DNA from 3 places in the Priestia sp. 3CA3 genome. Region 1 is predicted to be linked to each of the others. Evidence: predicted binding sites of a transcription regulator. Region 1 holds the regulator's gene; each other region holds the start of a gene.

Region 1 (5,138 bases):
TAATGTAAAAATGCTATCTCCAAAACAGCGAATAACAATAGATTCATAGAATGAAAAGCCTAGCTGATATACCCATGTAGTGAAATAAACGCTTTGGTTAAATTCATAATTTCCTTTTGCGATATTACGTGCGGCATCTAACATGACAAGAAAGTCAGATTTTACAGGTGTTTGAACAGAAAGCATCCATGCTAATCGAACACCTAAGGTCAAAACAATCAGTGAAATAAAAAAAACAGTTTTGTTCATGTATCTACTTGCAATAGCTATTAGAAAAATGACAAGGAAAGTGATACATATTCCTTCAATAATAAATGAATTACTTAAAGCCAAGCCTTTTAAGTCCAATGAATTTGTCATCGCACTATAACTGCCCCATAGAGACCATGTAAGAATCATGACACATAAAAGAATCAGGCTTTTGGATAAAAATGAGTTAAGCATATGACCTCCTGCAAATTATTTCAAAGATAAGGTACAAAATTCCTACCCTATGATACCATATTTTATTATTTTGTATATATTTTTCTTATAGAGTATAATATTAGATTGTTCTGAAATTACAACAGCGGCATAACGTGTAATAAAAGGTTCAGTGGAGTAAGCAGTGATTTAGTAATAGATAAAAGAGGTTGGGAAAAAAGGATTTTAGTCGAAGCGAAAAACGAACCATTAATCATCATGTTTGATTAGTGGTTCGTTTTTTATGGTGCACGTAGGTTTCATTTGTTTAGTTCTTTCCAGCAGTTGATTGGAGGGCAAGACGAAGACTCCCGCGGAAAGCGAAGTCTTGCACGGAAATCAACAGAGGTGTCACAAGCGATCCCTGCTAGCTTATTTATTCTATTTGTTTCCCTTTAGACTTGCTTGATTTAGTTATGTCTCAATCTCTTCTTTTTTATAATGTATTTTCTGATGCGAACAGCTTTTATGTTTTAAATCGATCTTTTAATAAATTCCATAGAGAACTCACTCCGAGACTAATGCTGATCAGAATTCCTGATAAAGCTACTATTAAAGCGATATATTCAAAGATAGAAAACTGCTTCATACTATCCCAATGGATGTTTCCCTTTAGCTTGCTAATAACTAAATTCATTCCGTAAATACCGGAAAGAACGGTATAAATCGTTAAAATTAATAATAAGTAATTGTGACGCTTGGCCGCAATTTTCTCTTGATTTTGATACAAAGTACCAAGGGTTTCTTTGACTTCTTGATAAAGAGAATTGATGTGGAAGATTTTTTTTAAGAGCTCAGAAAACTCTTGACCTTCCGTGCGAGAGCTAATTTCTAAAAATAAATATTTACCTGAAAATACAGTAATAGAGCGAATTAGTCGCTCGATGCCCTCTGAATTTTTATGAAACGTGAGCTGAGAATACTCATAGGATAGTTTTAGCAACACGATTTTATAGAAAAAATGCAAAAATAAATTATAGTAATGTTGGCCAAATAGATGATTCATCAAAAGCTGATCCGTTTTAGAGTCTGTCGATTTAGAAATACACGAAAACACATGGTCTGTTATAACGTAATAGGTTTCAGGAGCCCATCTGGAATACACGTGTTTGGTATTATACGTTTTAATATACTCATGGTTGTGTGCAGAGATAAACGGTTTCCCGTCAGGCGTATAGCTATTTAGCTGCCCAGTACGAAATAAAGTTGTGGAGTTAATCTCTTGCTCTTGATTTACCGTTACATAACTTAATACAAACATCCGTTCATCGATAAAATAAGGAAGACTCCCGATGTGCTGTTCACGCGTCGCTTCTTTTTTGATGTGTTCGTTCAAAAATGGCGCGAGCTGTGAAAAAATATAATCCTGTACTTTGCTATAGCGATGATGTTCATAGGTAATGGTGGATCCATGCTCTTCAGCAAGCTTCGGTTCTAATACACGAAAATGATTCATGAATTCTAAAATGTCATCATAGGTGTAATGATTATGACTCATCTCAGTGCGAATGGTCATGACGCCAATTTCAAAAGGACATAAAAAAACATCCACAGACAGCACGTTGCTAGACACGGTGGTGGAGGAAGTTTCTAGCGTAACGGTATGGTCTATTTTTTTTGAAAATCGAAGCAAGCCTTCTTTTTCGCATGAATCAGGAAATAGAATACATTCAATGTAAGGAAGAAAATATTGATCTAAGCTATCATGAGATACGTAATACTGTTCTCCGTAGTATTCTTTTTCTACACGTTTGTTTTGAATGGAAAAAAACTCAAACATATTTGCTTCTAGTGCATGAACAAGCTGCTCTTTATTTTTTCGATCAAAGGAAAAAGGAAAAAGAAACATGTTCATTGCTTTGGTAGGCATAATAGTTTGAAATGGTTCTGTTTTCCTTGGTGTATTGGTCATAAACTACATCCTTCTTATGGTCGGTTGTATTTTTTTTGAGAGTCGAAAAAATGCAGACAGAAAGTAAAAGGTAAAACAGGCTTTATAAAAACCGCTCTACCCGCCTGTAATGATTCGACGTATCATTTATAATATGCCAATTTTTTTAGAAAACAAACGTAAAAAAACCAACTAACATCATGATTAGTTGGTTTTACGTATAGTGTGTAATTAGTGAATCGTACGATATACACCAGTGACTTTTCCTAAAATCGTTACGTGGCGAAGAATAATAGGCGCCATCGTTGAATTTTCAGGCTGTAAACGAACGAAATTTTCTTCTTTAAAGAAACGTTTTACCGTTGCTTCGTTGTCCTCGGTCATAGCGACCACAATATCTCCGTTATTAGCAGTTTGCTGCTGACGTACGATTACCATATCGCCATCTAGAATACCTGCTTCAATCATACTTTCTCCCATAATTTCAAGCATAAATACATGATCATCTGGAGAAACGAATTTATCTGGAAGAGGGAAATATTCTTCCACATTTTCAACGGCTGTTATAGGAAGACCCGCTGTTACTTTACCGATAACAGGAACATTAATGACGTTGCTTTTAGGGATGTTTACTTCGTCTAGTTGAAGAACTTCGATTGCTCTTGGTTTTGTTGGATCTCTGCGAATTAACCCTTTACTTTCTAAACGAGCTAAATGCCCGTGTACAGTGGAGCTAGAGGCTAATCCCACCGCTTCCCCAATCTCACGAACAGAAGGCGGATAACCTTTTAATTTTACTTCGTGCTTAATAAAATCTAGTATGTCTTGTTGACGTTTTGATAGCTTCATATTTTTCACCTCGATTTTAGCTATTCTTTAGGTGAATTATACCACGTGATGTGTCAATATACAAACATAAGTTCGAAGAATTCCATTGACAGAAACAAATGTTCTCAATAAAATAAGAACATATATTCTGATAGGGGGATCATAATATGCACCAATTCTTACATTCTATGAAACATTACGCTATTTTTTTTGCAGTTATCGCTGCACTTACATATGTATTGACGCTGGTTTTAGGAGCGGATAAAGTAGATTTAGACAAATATTCAACGGTTACTATTACAAAAGGAGATACGCTTTGGGACTTGTCCAACAAGTATCATAATCACCATCATTTGACCACCAATGAATTTGTCAAATGGGTTGAAGACGTCAATGATCTAAACTCAGACACTGCCCAGTCTTTATCTCCTGGAGATAAATTATATATTCCTGTTTTAAAAAAAGAGTTACATAATCAAGTGGCAATTGAACAGTAGTGTGTAACGGCCGTTCCTGAATATTGTTAGAAGCCGAAAAGGTTGTGATAAAAGTGGACGCCATTATTTATTGCCGTGTAAGTACGGATAAAAAAACCCAAGAAACATCTTTACAGCGCCAGCAAGAAGAATTAAAAAAGCTTGCTGATCTTCACCATCTAAACGTAAAAAAGGTCGTAATGGAAAAGGCAAGCGGATATGACGTAGACAGAGAGGGTATATTGGATGTTCTTCATACAATGAAAGAAGAAAAAATATCTGTGCTGCTCATTCAAGACGAAACGCGATTAGGCAGAGGAAATGCCCGAATTGCGCTTCTTCATGCTTTTCACAAAGAAAATGCTACGATCTATACGATTAGTCATCAAGGTCAGCTTCAGCTTTCAGAATCTGATTCGATGGTGTTAGATATTATTAGCTTAGTGGAAGAGCATCAGCGGAAATTACATAATGCTAAAATTAAAAGAGGAATGAAAAGAGCCGTAGAAAACGGTTATCGTCCGCAGCAAAATTTAAAAAATCAAGGAGTTAACTCAGGAAGAGAAAAAAAAGAAGCGCCGATTGAAGAAATTGTGCGCCTTCGTCATAACGGCTTAACCTTTGCTGAAATTTCAGTTACGCTAAAAGGTTTTGGTTATAATATTTCAAAAGCAACGGTACATCGTCGCTATCAAGAGTATCAAAAGAGTGCTCAATCTCTTGATAAAACGAAAGAGATTTAGTAAGATGACTACATGTTGCCGGAACGGTTCGGTAATTTTAATTATTGATTATAAGGAGATAGGTTTTATATGCTATCAAAAGATAAACTTGCTCGTATTAATGCTCTTTCAAAAAAGGCAAAGGCTGAAGGTCTGACAGAATCTGAAGCGAAAGAACAGCAAGAGCTACGTCAGGAATATTTAAAAGTTTTCCGACAATCTATGACAAACCACCTTCATACGATTAAAGTCGTGGACGAGGAAGGTAAAGATGTTACGCCTAAGAAGTTAAAAGAGAGTAAAAAGAAGCGTCTTCACTAAGACGTTCTAGTAAAACTAGAGGGAGAGTTCCCTCTAGTTTTTTGTATATTTTTAATAAGGCACACAAAAACTGTAAAAGTGAAAATTTTTTTGGTTCAAGTATTGTACAAATAAGCAAATCATTAGTATGATAACATATGTACATAGTTTTGAAAGGAATGAAGAGTATGACACAACGTATTGAAGATCTTTCGATTGCAACAATTCGTACTTTATCAATCGATGCGATTGAAAAAGCAAATTCAGGTCACCCAGGTATGCCAATGGGAGCTGCTCCAATGGCATATACATTGTGGACAAAATTCATGAACATCAATCCAAAGAACCCAAACTGGTTCAACCGTGACCGCTTTGTATTATCAGCAGGACACGGATCGGCACTATTATACAGCTTGCTTCATTTAGCTGGATATGACTTATCAATTGAAGACCTTAAAA
Region 2 (5,138 bases), on a different contig from region 1:
ATGTCTTCTTTATGGTCTCGAAGCGGCGGAATGATAATATTAATGACGGTCAGCAAATAGTAAAGATTTTCATGGAATTCACCGGCTTTTAGCAACTCTTCCAAAGGCGTCGTAGTAGAGGCTACAATTCGGGTTTGGACTTGAATTTCTTCCGTGCCTCCAACGTGATAAAAGGCTCGTTCTTCCAAGTAACGGAGAAACTTAACTTGAATTTCAAGAGGCATTTTATCAATTTCTTCAATAAATAACGTCCCGTTATGAGCCTGCTCCAGTTTTCCTGCAATGGTCGTTGGATCTTCTGAAAAGACGTCTTTTTGATGACCAAAGAGTTCAATTTCCAGAAGTCCAGATGGAATAGTGGCGCAATTTAAAGATAAAAAAGGTTCTTTATGTTTGGATCCCCCGTAGTGGATGGCCTGAGCCAGCATTTCTTTCCCAGAACCAGGTTCTCCTGTTAATAAAATAGGCATATCTGTAGATGCCACTTTTTTGGCAATGTCAACGGCTTGCTTAATTTCAGGACTGATACCCGCAAAAGAAGAAAATGGATTATCTTTCGGAATGAGAAGAGATACATCAATTTCTTCATTTAGTCTTACAATATTGGTAATGTCATGTTCGGTTGCGACTCCACCTATGACTCGGTTGTTTCTTATAATAGGAGATGCATTGATGAGCACGTGAGTTTGTTCATTAGGACGATGATACGTTCCGCGCACAGGACGCCCTTCATTTAGAATCGTATGTAGAATGATGGATTCATCTTTAAAATGCTCTCCGATTTTTCTACCAATAATATCATCTCTCTGAATCTTATACGTATGTTCCGCAGCAGTATTCCACAAGATTACATTTCCTTCATGATCGACCGCTGTCACTGCATCATTAATGGTTTCTGCCAATGTATCAAAATAGGAAGCTAATATCTCGTTTTGGCTATGCAAATGTGTAATCCACTGTGAAGGTGTTACAAGTCCTATTGTGGTTTCTTGGTTTTCTGCTTGAATGAGGACTGGTCTATTCCAGTTTGTGTTGGCTTGTAAATTGGCTAACGTAGAAGTAGAAGATGAAGGCCAATTTGTGTCCGCTATTACTTTTTTAATGGACGATGCCTCGTCATGACCTGTTAAAAGGTATCGTTCATCTTTTTGTATTACATAAAAGGTACTTGCTGTGACTACAACGAAATCATAGTTGGAAAGTTCAGATTTCACTTTAGCTAAAGAAGTTGATTCTTCAACTGTTATAAAGGAGTTATTTATAAGAACTTGATCAACGCTTGCCATACTAAACCCCTCTCAGTACATATTTTTTATACTGTATCATAATTTAGAAATTGGCGCAAAAGCCTATCTTTTTCAAACAATTAGGCAGCTTACTTTCTTTTATTGCTTTCATCTAAAGAGTTGTATTCCCCTCGAAAAGGGTAGTATAAGAATTTAGTGGGTAATAAAGTAACAGGGTAAAAAATCAAAACAAACAAACACTATATAAGATTAATACTCATTAGTTTCATTTATGAGTATAAAGTGATAAAATACGAATATCAGTTCGTGTTTTCGGTTTTTACATATCGTAATAAAAATAGATAAAACAAGAAAATAGAAACGGAGGCCTTCATTTGAAAGATCAGTTTGAATTAGTATCCCCATATCAACCGCAAGGTGATCAGCCAAAGGCAATTGAAAAGATTGTGAAAGGAATTAAAGAAGGTAAGCAGCATCAAGTATTATTAGGTGCTACAGGAACGGGAAAAACCTTCACTATGTCTAATGTTATTAAGGAAATAAATAAGCCAACATTAATTATGGCTCATAACAAAACGCTTGCTGGTCAATTGTACAGTGAGTTTAAAGAGTTTTTTCCTAATAATGCAGTCGAATACTTTGTCAGTTACTATGATTACTATCAGCCTGAAGCTTATGTACCTCAAACAGATACATTTATTGAAAAAGATGCAAGCATTAATGACGAGATTGATAAACTTCGTCACTCGGCAACTTCTGCTCTTTTTGAACGAAAAGATGTCATTATTATTGCCAGCGTATCCTGTATTTATGGATTAGGGTCTCCGGAAGAATACAAAGAAATGGTCGTATCTCTTCGAGTAGGAATGGAAAAAGAACGCAATCAGCTGCTTCGTACGCTAGTGGATGTACAGTACGAAAGAAACGATATTGACTTCAAGCGTGGAACGTTCCGCGTTCGCGGTGATGTTGTTGAGATTTTTCCTGTGTCTCGAGATGAACACTGTATTCGCGTGGAATTTTTCGGGGATGAAATTGACCGCATTCGCGAAGTCGACGCCTTAACAGGAGAAATTATTGGAGATCGTGAACACGTGGCTATCTTCCCGGCATCTCACTTCGTCACGAGGGAAGAAAAAATGCGTGTGGCCATTCAAAACATTGAAAAAGAACTAGAAGAACAGCTAGAGAAGTTAAAAGAAGCAGGAAAGCTTTTAGAAGCGCAGCGCTTGGAGCAGCGCACTCGCTACGACCTAGAAATGATGAGAGAAATGGGATTTTGTTCAGGAATCGAGAATTACTCTCGTCATTTAACGCTTCGTCCGGCTGGTTCTACACCTTATACACTGCTGGATTTCTTCCCGGAAGATTTCCTTCTTGTGGTGGATGAATCCCACGTTACCATTCCTCAAGTTAGAGGAATGTATAATGGAGACCAAGCGCGTAAACAAGTGTTGGTGGACCATGGTTTCCGCTTGCCGTCTGCATTAGATAACCGTCCGCTTAAATTTGATGAATTTGAACAGCATATTAAACAAATCGTCCATGTTTCAGCAACACCAGGTCCTTACGAACTTGAGAAGGCGCCTGAGGTGATTGAACAAATTATCCGTCCAACGGGATTATTAGATCCAAATATTGAAGTTCGACCAATTGAAGGGCAGATTGATGATTTAATTGGAGAAATTCACGACCGGATTAAGCGAAATGAACGAGTGCTCGTCACGACGTTAACAAAGAAAATGTCTGAGGATTTAACGAACTACTTAAAAGAAATTGGCATTAAAGTTCAATATCTTCACTCTGAGGTGAAGACGCTCGAGCGTATTGAAATTATCCGAGAGCTGCGGCTTGGAAAATATGATGTGCTCATAGGGATTAACTTACTTCGTGAAGGTTTAGATATTCCAGAAGTTTCGTTAGTAACCATATTAGATGCGGACAAAGAAGGATTCTTGCGTTCAGAACGATCGCTTATTCAAACCATTGGACGTGCTGCTCGAAATGCTAATGGACATGTCATTATGTATGCAGATCGCATCACAAACTCTATGGACATTGCTATCAATGAGACCAAGCGTCGTAGAAGTATTCAAGAAGCTTACAACGAAGAGCATGGTATTACACCGACAACGATTCAAAAAGAAGTTCGAGGCTCAATTCGTGCAACAGTAGTAGCAGAAGATACAGAAACGTATGAAGAAGCACCGGCATTTGATAAACTCAATAAAAAAGAAAAAGCAAAGCTCGTAGAAGAAATGGAACAAGAAATGAAAGAAGCAGCCAAAGCGCTTAACTTTGAACGCGCAGCTGAGCTTCGTGACTTGATTCTAGAATTAAAAGCGGAAGGGTGATAAAACATGGCGATGGAAAAAATCGTGGTAAAAGGTGCACGAGCCCACAATTTGAAAAATATCGATATTGAAATCCCGCGAGACAAATTAGTGGTATTAACAGGGTTGTCAGGTTCTGGTAAATCTTCTTTAGCTTTCGATACAATCTATGCTGAAGGACAAAGACGTTATGTCGAGTCACTTTCGGCGTATGCAAGACAGTTTTTAGGTCAAATGGATAAGCCAGATGTAGATTCGATCGAAGGATTGTCGCCTGCTATTTCAATCGATCAAAAAACAACGAGCCGAAACCCTCGTTCAACCGTCGGAACTGTGACCGAAATCTATGACTATTTGCGCCTTTTGTTTGCTCGTGTAGGAAAGCCGATTTGTCCTAATCATGGAATTGAAATTACGTCTCAAACGATTGAGCAAATGGTAGATAGAATTTTAGAGTACCCTGAACGTACAAAACTTCAAGTACTGGCCCCTGTGGTATCTGGCCGAAAAGGCACCCATGTAAAAGTATTAGAAGATATTAAAAAGGAAGGGTACGTTCGCATTCGAGTAGACGGAGAAATGCGTGAAATAACAGAAGAAATTGAACTGGAAAAAAACAAAAAGCACTCCATTGAAGTAGTGATTGATCGCGTTGTTGTCAAAGAAGGTGTAGCCGCTCGTTTGTCGGACTCTTTGGAATCAGCTCTTCGCCTTGGAGATGGGAAAGTAATTATTGATGTAATAGGTGAGGAAGAATTACTTTTTAGCGAGCATCATGCTTGTCCAAAATGTGGCTTCTCCATTGGAGAACTTGAGCCCCGCATGTTTTCATTTAATAGTCCGTACGGGGCGTGTCCAACGTGTGACGGGTTAGGAACGAAATTGGAAGTGGATAAAGATTTAGTGATTCCTAACTATGACTTAACACTTCATCAGCACGCAATTGCACCTTGGGAGCCAACAAGTTCTCAATACTATCCGCAGCTGCTTGAAGCCGTATGTACACATTACGGCATCGACATGGATGTGCCGGTTCGAGATATCCCGGAACATTTATTTGATAAAGTATTATATGGCAGCGGTAAAGAAAAAATTTACTTTCGCTATGAAAATGATTTTGGCCAAGTAAGAGAAAATCATATCGAATTTGAAGGTGTGCTTCGGAACGTAGAACGCCGTTATCATGAAACAAGTTCTGATTATATCCGTGAGCAAATGGAAAAATACATGGCTCAGCAAGCTTGTCCAAAATGTAAAGGAAATCGTTTAAAACGCGAAAGCTTAGCGGTGCTTATTGACGAAAAGCATATAGGAGATACAACACGCTTTTCAGTAAAAGAAGCATATGACTTTTTTGAAAGTCTCAGTTTATCTGAAAAAGACATGAAGATTGCGGATATGATACTGCGTGAAATTCGTGAGCGTCTAAGCTTTCTCATTAACGTGGGACTTGATTACTTAACATTGAACCGCTCTGCTGGAACTCTTTCAGGAGGGGAAGCGCAGCGCATTCGCTTGGCTACTCAAATCGGTTCTCGTTTGACGGGGGTTCTTTATA
Region 3 (5,138 bases), on a different contig from region 1:
TTTTTACCTGCAAAACGTTCCATTTCTACTTGCTTGTCCGCTGCAACAATAATAGCGGTAGCGTTTTCAATTTCTTCCTTCGTCAACGCGTTTTTAACACCGCTGGAACCATTCGTTTCAACTTTGAGCGTCACGTTCATGTCTTTCGCTTTTGCTTTTAGGCTATCCGCTGCCATATACGTGTGGGCAATTCCCGTTGGACAAGCCGTTACAGCAAGCACTAATTGATCTGAAGCTGTATCCACTTCTTCTTCCGGCGCTTCATTTTCAGTTTCTTTATCATCAATTGCTTTAATGACTTCATCAATTGATGATGCTGTTAGCAACGTTTTTCGGAACGATTCGTCCATTAATAACGTAGACAAACGAGATAATGTTTCTAAGTGAGCATTATTCGCGCCTTCACTCGCTGCAATCATGAAGAATAAATGTGCAGGCTGTCCGTCTAATGATTCATAATCAATACCTTCTGTTGTGCGTCCAAATGCAATGGCCGGTGTTTTTACCGAGCTTGTTTTTGCATGCGGAATGGCAATGCCTTCCCCAATTCCCGTTGTACTTTGAGATTCACGATTTAAAATTGCTTCTTTATAGCCAGCTCGGTCGCTTAAGCGACCAGCTTCGTCTAATTTTCCAACTAACTCATCAATAACATCAGCTTTTGACGTGCTTTTTAAATCAAGAATGATTGTATCTTTTTTTAATAGTTCTGTAATTCTCATTCTCGGTTCCCCCTACTCTACCTTTGTGATTGACACTTGTTCACGAAGCGTCTTTACATCTTCTGCTGTACATAATTCAAGTGAGAATGCTGTGGCACTTCCTGAAGCAACTCCTGTTTGAAAGGCTTCTAATAAATCCCCTTGCTTTACATAAGAAGCAATAAATCCAGCTACAAGTGAATCGCCAGCTCCAACAGAATTTTTCACTGTTCCTTTAGGGACTGTGGCACTGTAGACACCGCTTTCGTTAATAAGAAGTGCTCCATCGCCTGCCATGGATACAACGACGTTTTGCGCTCCTTGTTCCACAAGCTTTTTACCGTATACTAGCGCATCTTCTGCACTGTTTACTTCTACATCAAACAATTCTGCAAGTTCATGATGATTTGGTTTGATAAAAAACGGCTTGTGAGACACGACGTCTAGCAAGGTTTTTCCACTTGCATCTACTACTACTTTTACTCCGTTCGCTGCTGCTAGTTCCGTTAACGTTTCATACACAGAACTTGGAAGCGTTTTCGGTATACTTCCTGCTAATACGAAGATATCGCCTTCAGTCATTTGCTTTACTTGAGTCAATAAAGACTGAAGCGCTTCGTCTGTAATAGCAGGCCCTTGACCGTTAATTTCTGTTTCTTTTTCCGTTTTTAACTTTACGTTAATGCGGGTATCTCCATCAACTCTTGTAAAAGCTGTTTCAATATTCTCCGCTTTTAAGTAGTCTTCGATATAGGTTCCTGTAAAGCCGGCTACAAAACCGAGAGCTTTATTATCAACATCTAATCGCTTTAAAACGCGAGAGACGTTAATGCCTTTCCCTCCTGGAAACTTGGCTTCATTCGTTGTGCGGTTAAGTCCGCCTTCTTCGAATGCTGAAACATGTACTACGTAATCAACGGATGGGTTCAACGTACATGTATAAATCATGATTTCACAACCTTTATGTCTGTTTTGTTTGCATACTGTATAAGTACATCACTAGGTACGTCATTTGTTATAATTTTTGCTTCATGTAAATCGGCTATTTTCGCAAAACTTGTTTCAAAAAACTTAGTAGAATCTGATAAAATATAAGATTCTCTAGAAAGCTTGATTGCCGTTTGCTTGATCAATGCTTCTTCTGGATCAGGAGTTGTATATCCATATTGATGATGAATCCCATTCGCTCCCATAAAGCACTTATCAAAACGATACTGCTCAAGACTTAAAAGAGCTCCATTGCCAATTAAAGCGCCCGTTTTATGTTTAACAGATCCTCCAATCAAATAGAGGGTGATACCTTGTTCTAGCATCGGGTTTAAATGCATTAAACCATTTGTCACGACAACTACATCTTTTTGCTTCAAAAAAGGAATCATTTCATACGTTGTAGTTCCTGCATCTAAAAAAATACAGTCACCTTCATTTATAATGGAAGCCGCATACTCTGCAATGTTTCGTTTATCTTGAATATTTTTAGCAGATTTTTCGATAACGCTCAGTTCGATTCGTTTACTGCGAATAAGCGAAGCGCCACCGTGAACACGTTTGAGCATTTGCTCTTCTTCTAGTTGACTTAAGTCTCTTCTAATTGTGGATTCCGAAGCGCCTGTAACTTCGATAAACTCTTGCACTTTTACAAGTTCTTTCTCTTTTAAAAGTTTTAAGATTAGTTGATGTCTCTCCGGCGTTAACATGTTCTAGCTCCTTTTTCAAAAAAGCGTTTTCATTTATTTCATGTACTTACTTTATCACGGTTTACATTCAAAATCAATCATAAAAAATCAAAAACATTCATTTTTTTAATTACAAAATAAAGTTTTTTGAACGAACAATTAGATTTGCATTTGTTTTGATACTAGTTTATACAAAAGGAAATAAGCTGGTAATTCAAGAATTTGTCTACTTTTCTCATTATATGTAAAGGTTTTCTTACAACTAATTAGCTATGACTGTTTTTGACTATTTCTTGACCGATTTAATTTCTCTTGACTGAATTATGTTTAGCTTGTCCTGTTTTAATGAGAGCCTATACATCAAAAAAGTTGTCCACCTTTTTGGACAACTCAAAGTGACCCATCATTTAAATAAAAACAGAAGCATATATAATATAGAAGCAAGGGCAGAAGAAATAGCCAAACTTGAGATAAAACGAACGAGTCTTTTCTTAATGAACTGCGTTAATTCAATTTCTCTTACTTGAGTTTTTTCATTTTGCATACAATATCCCTTCTTTAATCAAAATTTCCTAGTAGCTAAAAGTGACTACTCGCAGAATATGCTTTTATGTATTGTATGCAAGCGTTAAAAAAAAGATACAAATTCAACAAAAAAGCTACTCTTAGCTAGAGTAGCTTTCATCTTTCCATACATCTGCTTCAATTACTGCATCCGCTCGAATCGAATATGTATAACAAGGCCCTGTCACCATCAGCGTATTCGACTGCAGAGAAACTTTATCGATTGTCACTCGTTCATATCTTTGAATATGTCCTGCTTCATAGACGTGAAGGGTTACTGGATGATGCTCCGAGTAACTGTTCATAATGACATTTTCAATATGCTCAATCTTTTCTTTTTTCAACCCTAAAGACTGCTTATGCGCCTCGGGACTGTACATTTTCTTCATTTTCTCTAAATGCTCAGGCATTACTAACTTCGCATACTGTTTTAATTCATCTTGATACACGTTCATTCTCCCCCTTGACTCTTGCTTCTATTTTACCGAACGAACATTCTCATTGCAAAACTTTTTAATCAAAATAAAAGCAAACAATTCATTTTTTCATACTCCATAAAAACTGTCAAAAGATTTTATGTTGATAGCAGAAATTGATTTTTTGAAAAATAATAATATCCCATCTTTAATTCAGCCTCTAGAGTTGGTATAATACATTGTCATGACTGTGTTTTCGGAGTTTTTGATGATTGGAGGTAACGTTCATGATCAATAAAATAAAAGAAATTATCCTCATTATTCTAGGAAGCCTCATTTTCGCACTGGCCATTAATTATTTTGCTATTCCAAATGAATTAGCAGAAGGCGGCGTAACCGGTGTAACAATGATTACCTATTATGTACTAGGCTGGTCTCCTGGTATCACAAACTTTATATTAAACGGTTTGCTGGTACTGATCGGATACAAATTGCTTCACAAACGTGTGATTGCTTACACAATTATATGTATTATTTTCACATCTCTATTCCTACATATAACTGAAGGACTGGGAAATCCTCTTGACGATACGCTACTGGGGGCTATTTTTGCTGGTATTTTAGCCGGTGTAGGACTCGGGCTTGTGTTTAGAGGTGGCGGAACTTCCGGAGGCTCGGCAGTTATCGCCCGCTTAGCTAATCAATATCTAGACTGGAATATTAGCAAAACGATGCTAGCAATTGATTTATTAGTTGTAGCAAGCGCCTATTTTGTCATCGGTGGAGAAAAGACGATGTACACGGTTATTTCTCTTTATATCGGAACAAAGGTGCTTGATTATATTATTGAAGGACTTAACCCCCGCAAAGCAATCACTATTATTTCACACCGTTCAGCTGAAGTAGCCGAACAAGTTAACAAAAAGATGCAGCGAGGCGTCACTGTCTTTTCTGCTCATGGAAGCTATACAAAAGAAGCAAAAGACGTATTGTACGTAGTTGTGAACAAACAAGAACTATTAGAGTTAAAGCGCATTATTCATAAAGTCGATGAACAGGCTTTTGTGGTTGTCCACGATGTGCGAGACGTCTTTGGAGTAGGTTTTACTATTCCAAAAGCCAGCTAAAAACCCGCTGTAAAAAAGCGGGTTTTTTCTATTATATATGTTTGCGCTGAAAATACAGTAAACCTGCTGTTATAAAAAGAAAAAACTTTCTTGTAACGATAATAAAAAAGCGCTTCAATGAAAGCCTAAAAAGCTAAAAGGCGATGCCTTTTAGCTTTTTTCTTTACACGTCCATTTAATTAACAAGCCGCAGTGCGTTAATCCTCCCCCAAACCCATAGAGAATAAGGAGGTCATTATCCTGTACTTTTCCTGTCATTATTCCTTCGTTTAAAGCAAGCGGAATAGAAGCTGAAGATGTATTTCCGCAGTATTGCACACTCGTTAACGTTTTATCCATTGAAACACCTGTTTTAGCACAAATAGCTTCAATCATCCGAAGGTTTGCACTGTGCGGAATAAACCAATTTACATCAGAAAGAGAAATGGAAGTACCCTTTAACAATGCTTCTACTCCTTTTGGAATCGTTCGGACAGCAAAGCGGTATACTTCACGCCCATTTTGAACTAAATTTCCACTGGAGTTAATTTCTTTTCCTAAAAGAGTGTCAGATAAATTGGAACGGTATAAATTTATACCTCCGCTCCCATCCGTTCCATAATGACATCCTAAGAAACTTGGGTTATGCTCGTCGTACTCTACAAGCATCGCTCC

What was found. The regulator LexA, encoded in region 1, represses DNA repair genes until DNA is damaged. The targets are predictions, from matches to a motif close to CGAACATATGTTCG.
Region 2: uvrB (excinuclease ABC subunit UvrB) is a predicted target of LexA. The motif match lies at 1,541-1,554, and genes of this name have one in related genera.
Region 3: AC1VNJ_RS16955 (YolD-like family protein) is a predicted target of LexA. The motif match lies at 3,427-3,440, and genes of this name have one in related genera.

Annotation. Positions count from the first base shown of each region.
Region 1 covers NZ_JBXENJ010000001.1:802,426-807,563, forward strand. Annotated here, with positions in the region: gene AC1VNJ_RS04080 (ArnT family glycosyltransferase) at 1-444, opposite strand, end outside; gene AC1VNJ_RS04085 (hypothetical protein) at 727-861, shown strand; gene AC1VNJ_RS04090 (hypothetical protein) at 929-2,374, opposite strand; gene lexA (transcriptional repressor LexA) at 2,585-3,202, opposite strand; gene yneA (cell division suppressor protein YneA) at 3,349-3,678, shown strand; gene AC1VNJ_RS04105 (YneB family resolvase-like protein) at 3,732-4,400, shown strand; gene AC1VNJ_RS04110 (DUF896 domain-containing protein) at 4,470-4,700, shown strand; gene tkt (transketolase) at 4,868-5,138, shown strand, end outside.
Region 2 covers NZ_JBXENJ010000007.1:146,113-151,250, reverse strand. Annotated here, with positions in the region: gene AC1VNJ_RS19275 (sigma-54 interaction domain-containing protein) at 1-1,286, opposite strand, end outside; gene uvrB (excinuclease ABC subunit UvrB) at 1,622-3,601, shown strand; gene uvrA (excinuclease ABC subunit UvrA) at 3,608-5,138, shown strand, end outside.
Region 3 covers NZ_JBXENJ010000006.1:103,412-108,549, forward strand. Annotated here, with positions in the region: gene AC1VNJ_RS16935 (PTS fructose transporter subunit IIABC) at 1-722, opposite strand, end outside; gene pfkB (1-phosphofructokinase) at 735-1,649, opposite strand; gene AC1VNJ_RS16945 (DeoR/GlpR family DNA-binding transcription regulator) at 1,646-2,398, opposite strand; gene AC1VNJ_RS16950 (hypothetical protein) at 2,781-2,921, opposite strand; gene AC1VNJ_RS16955 (YolD-like family protein) at 3,043-3,396, opposite strand; gene AC1VNJ_RS16960 (YitT family protein) at 3,645-4,484, shown strand; gene AC1VNJ_RS16965 (beta-ketoacyl-ACP synthase 3) at 4,635-5,138, opposite strand, start outside.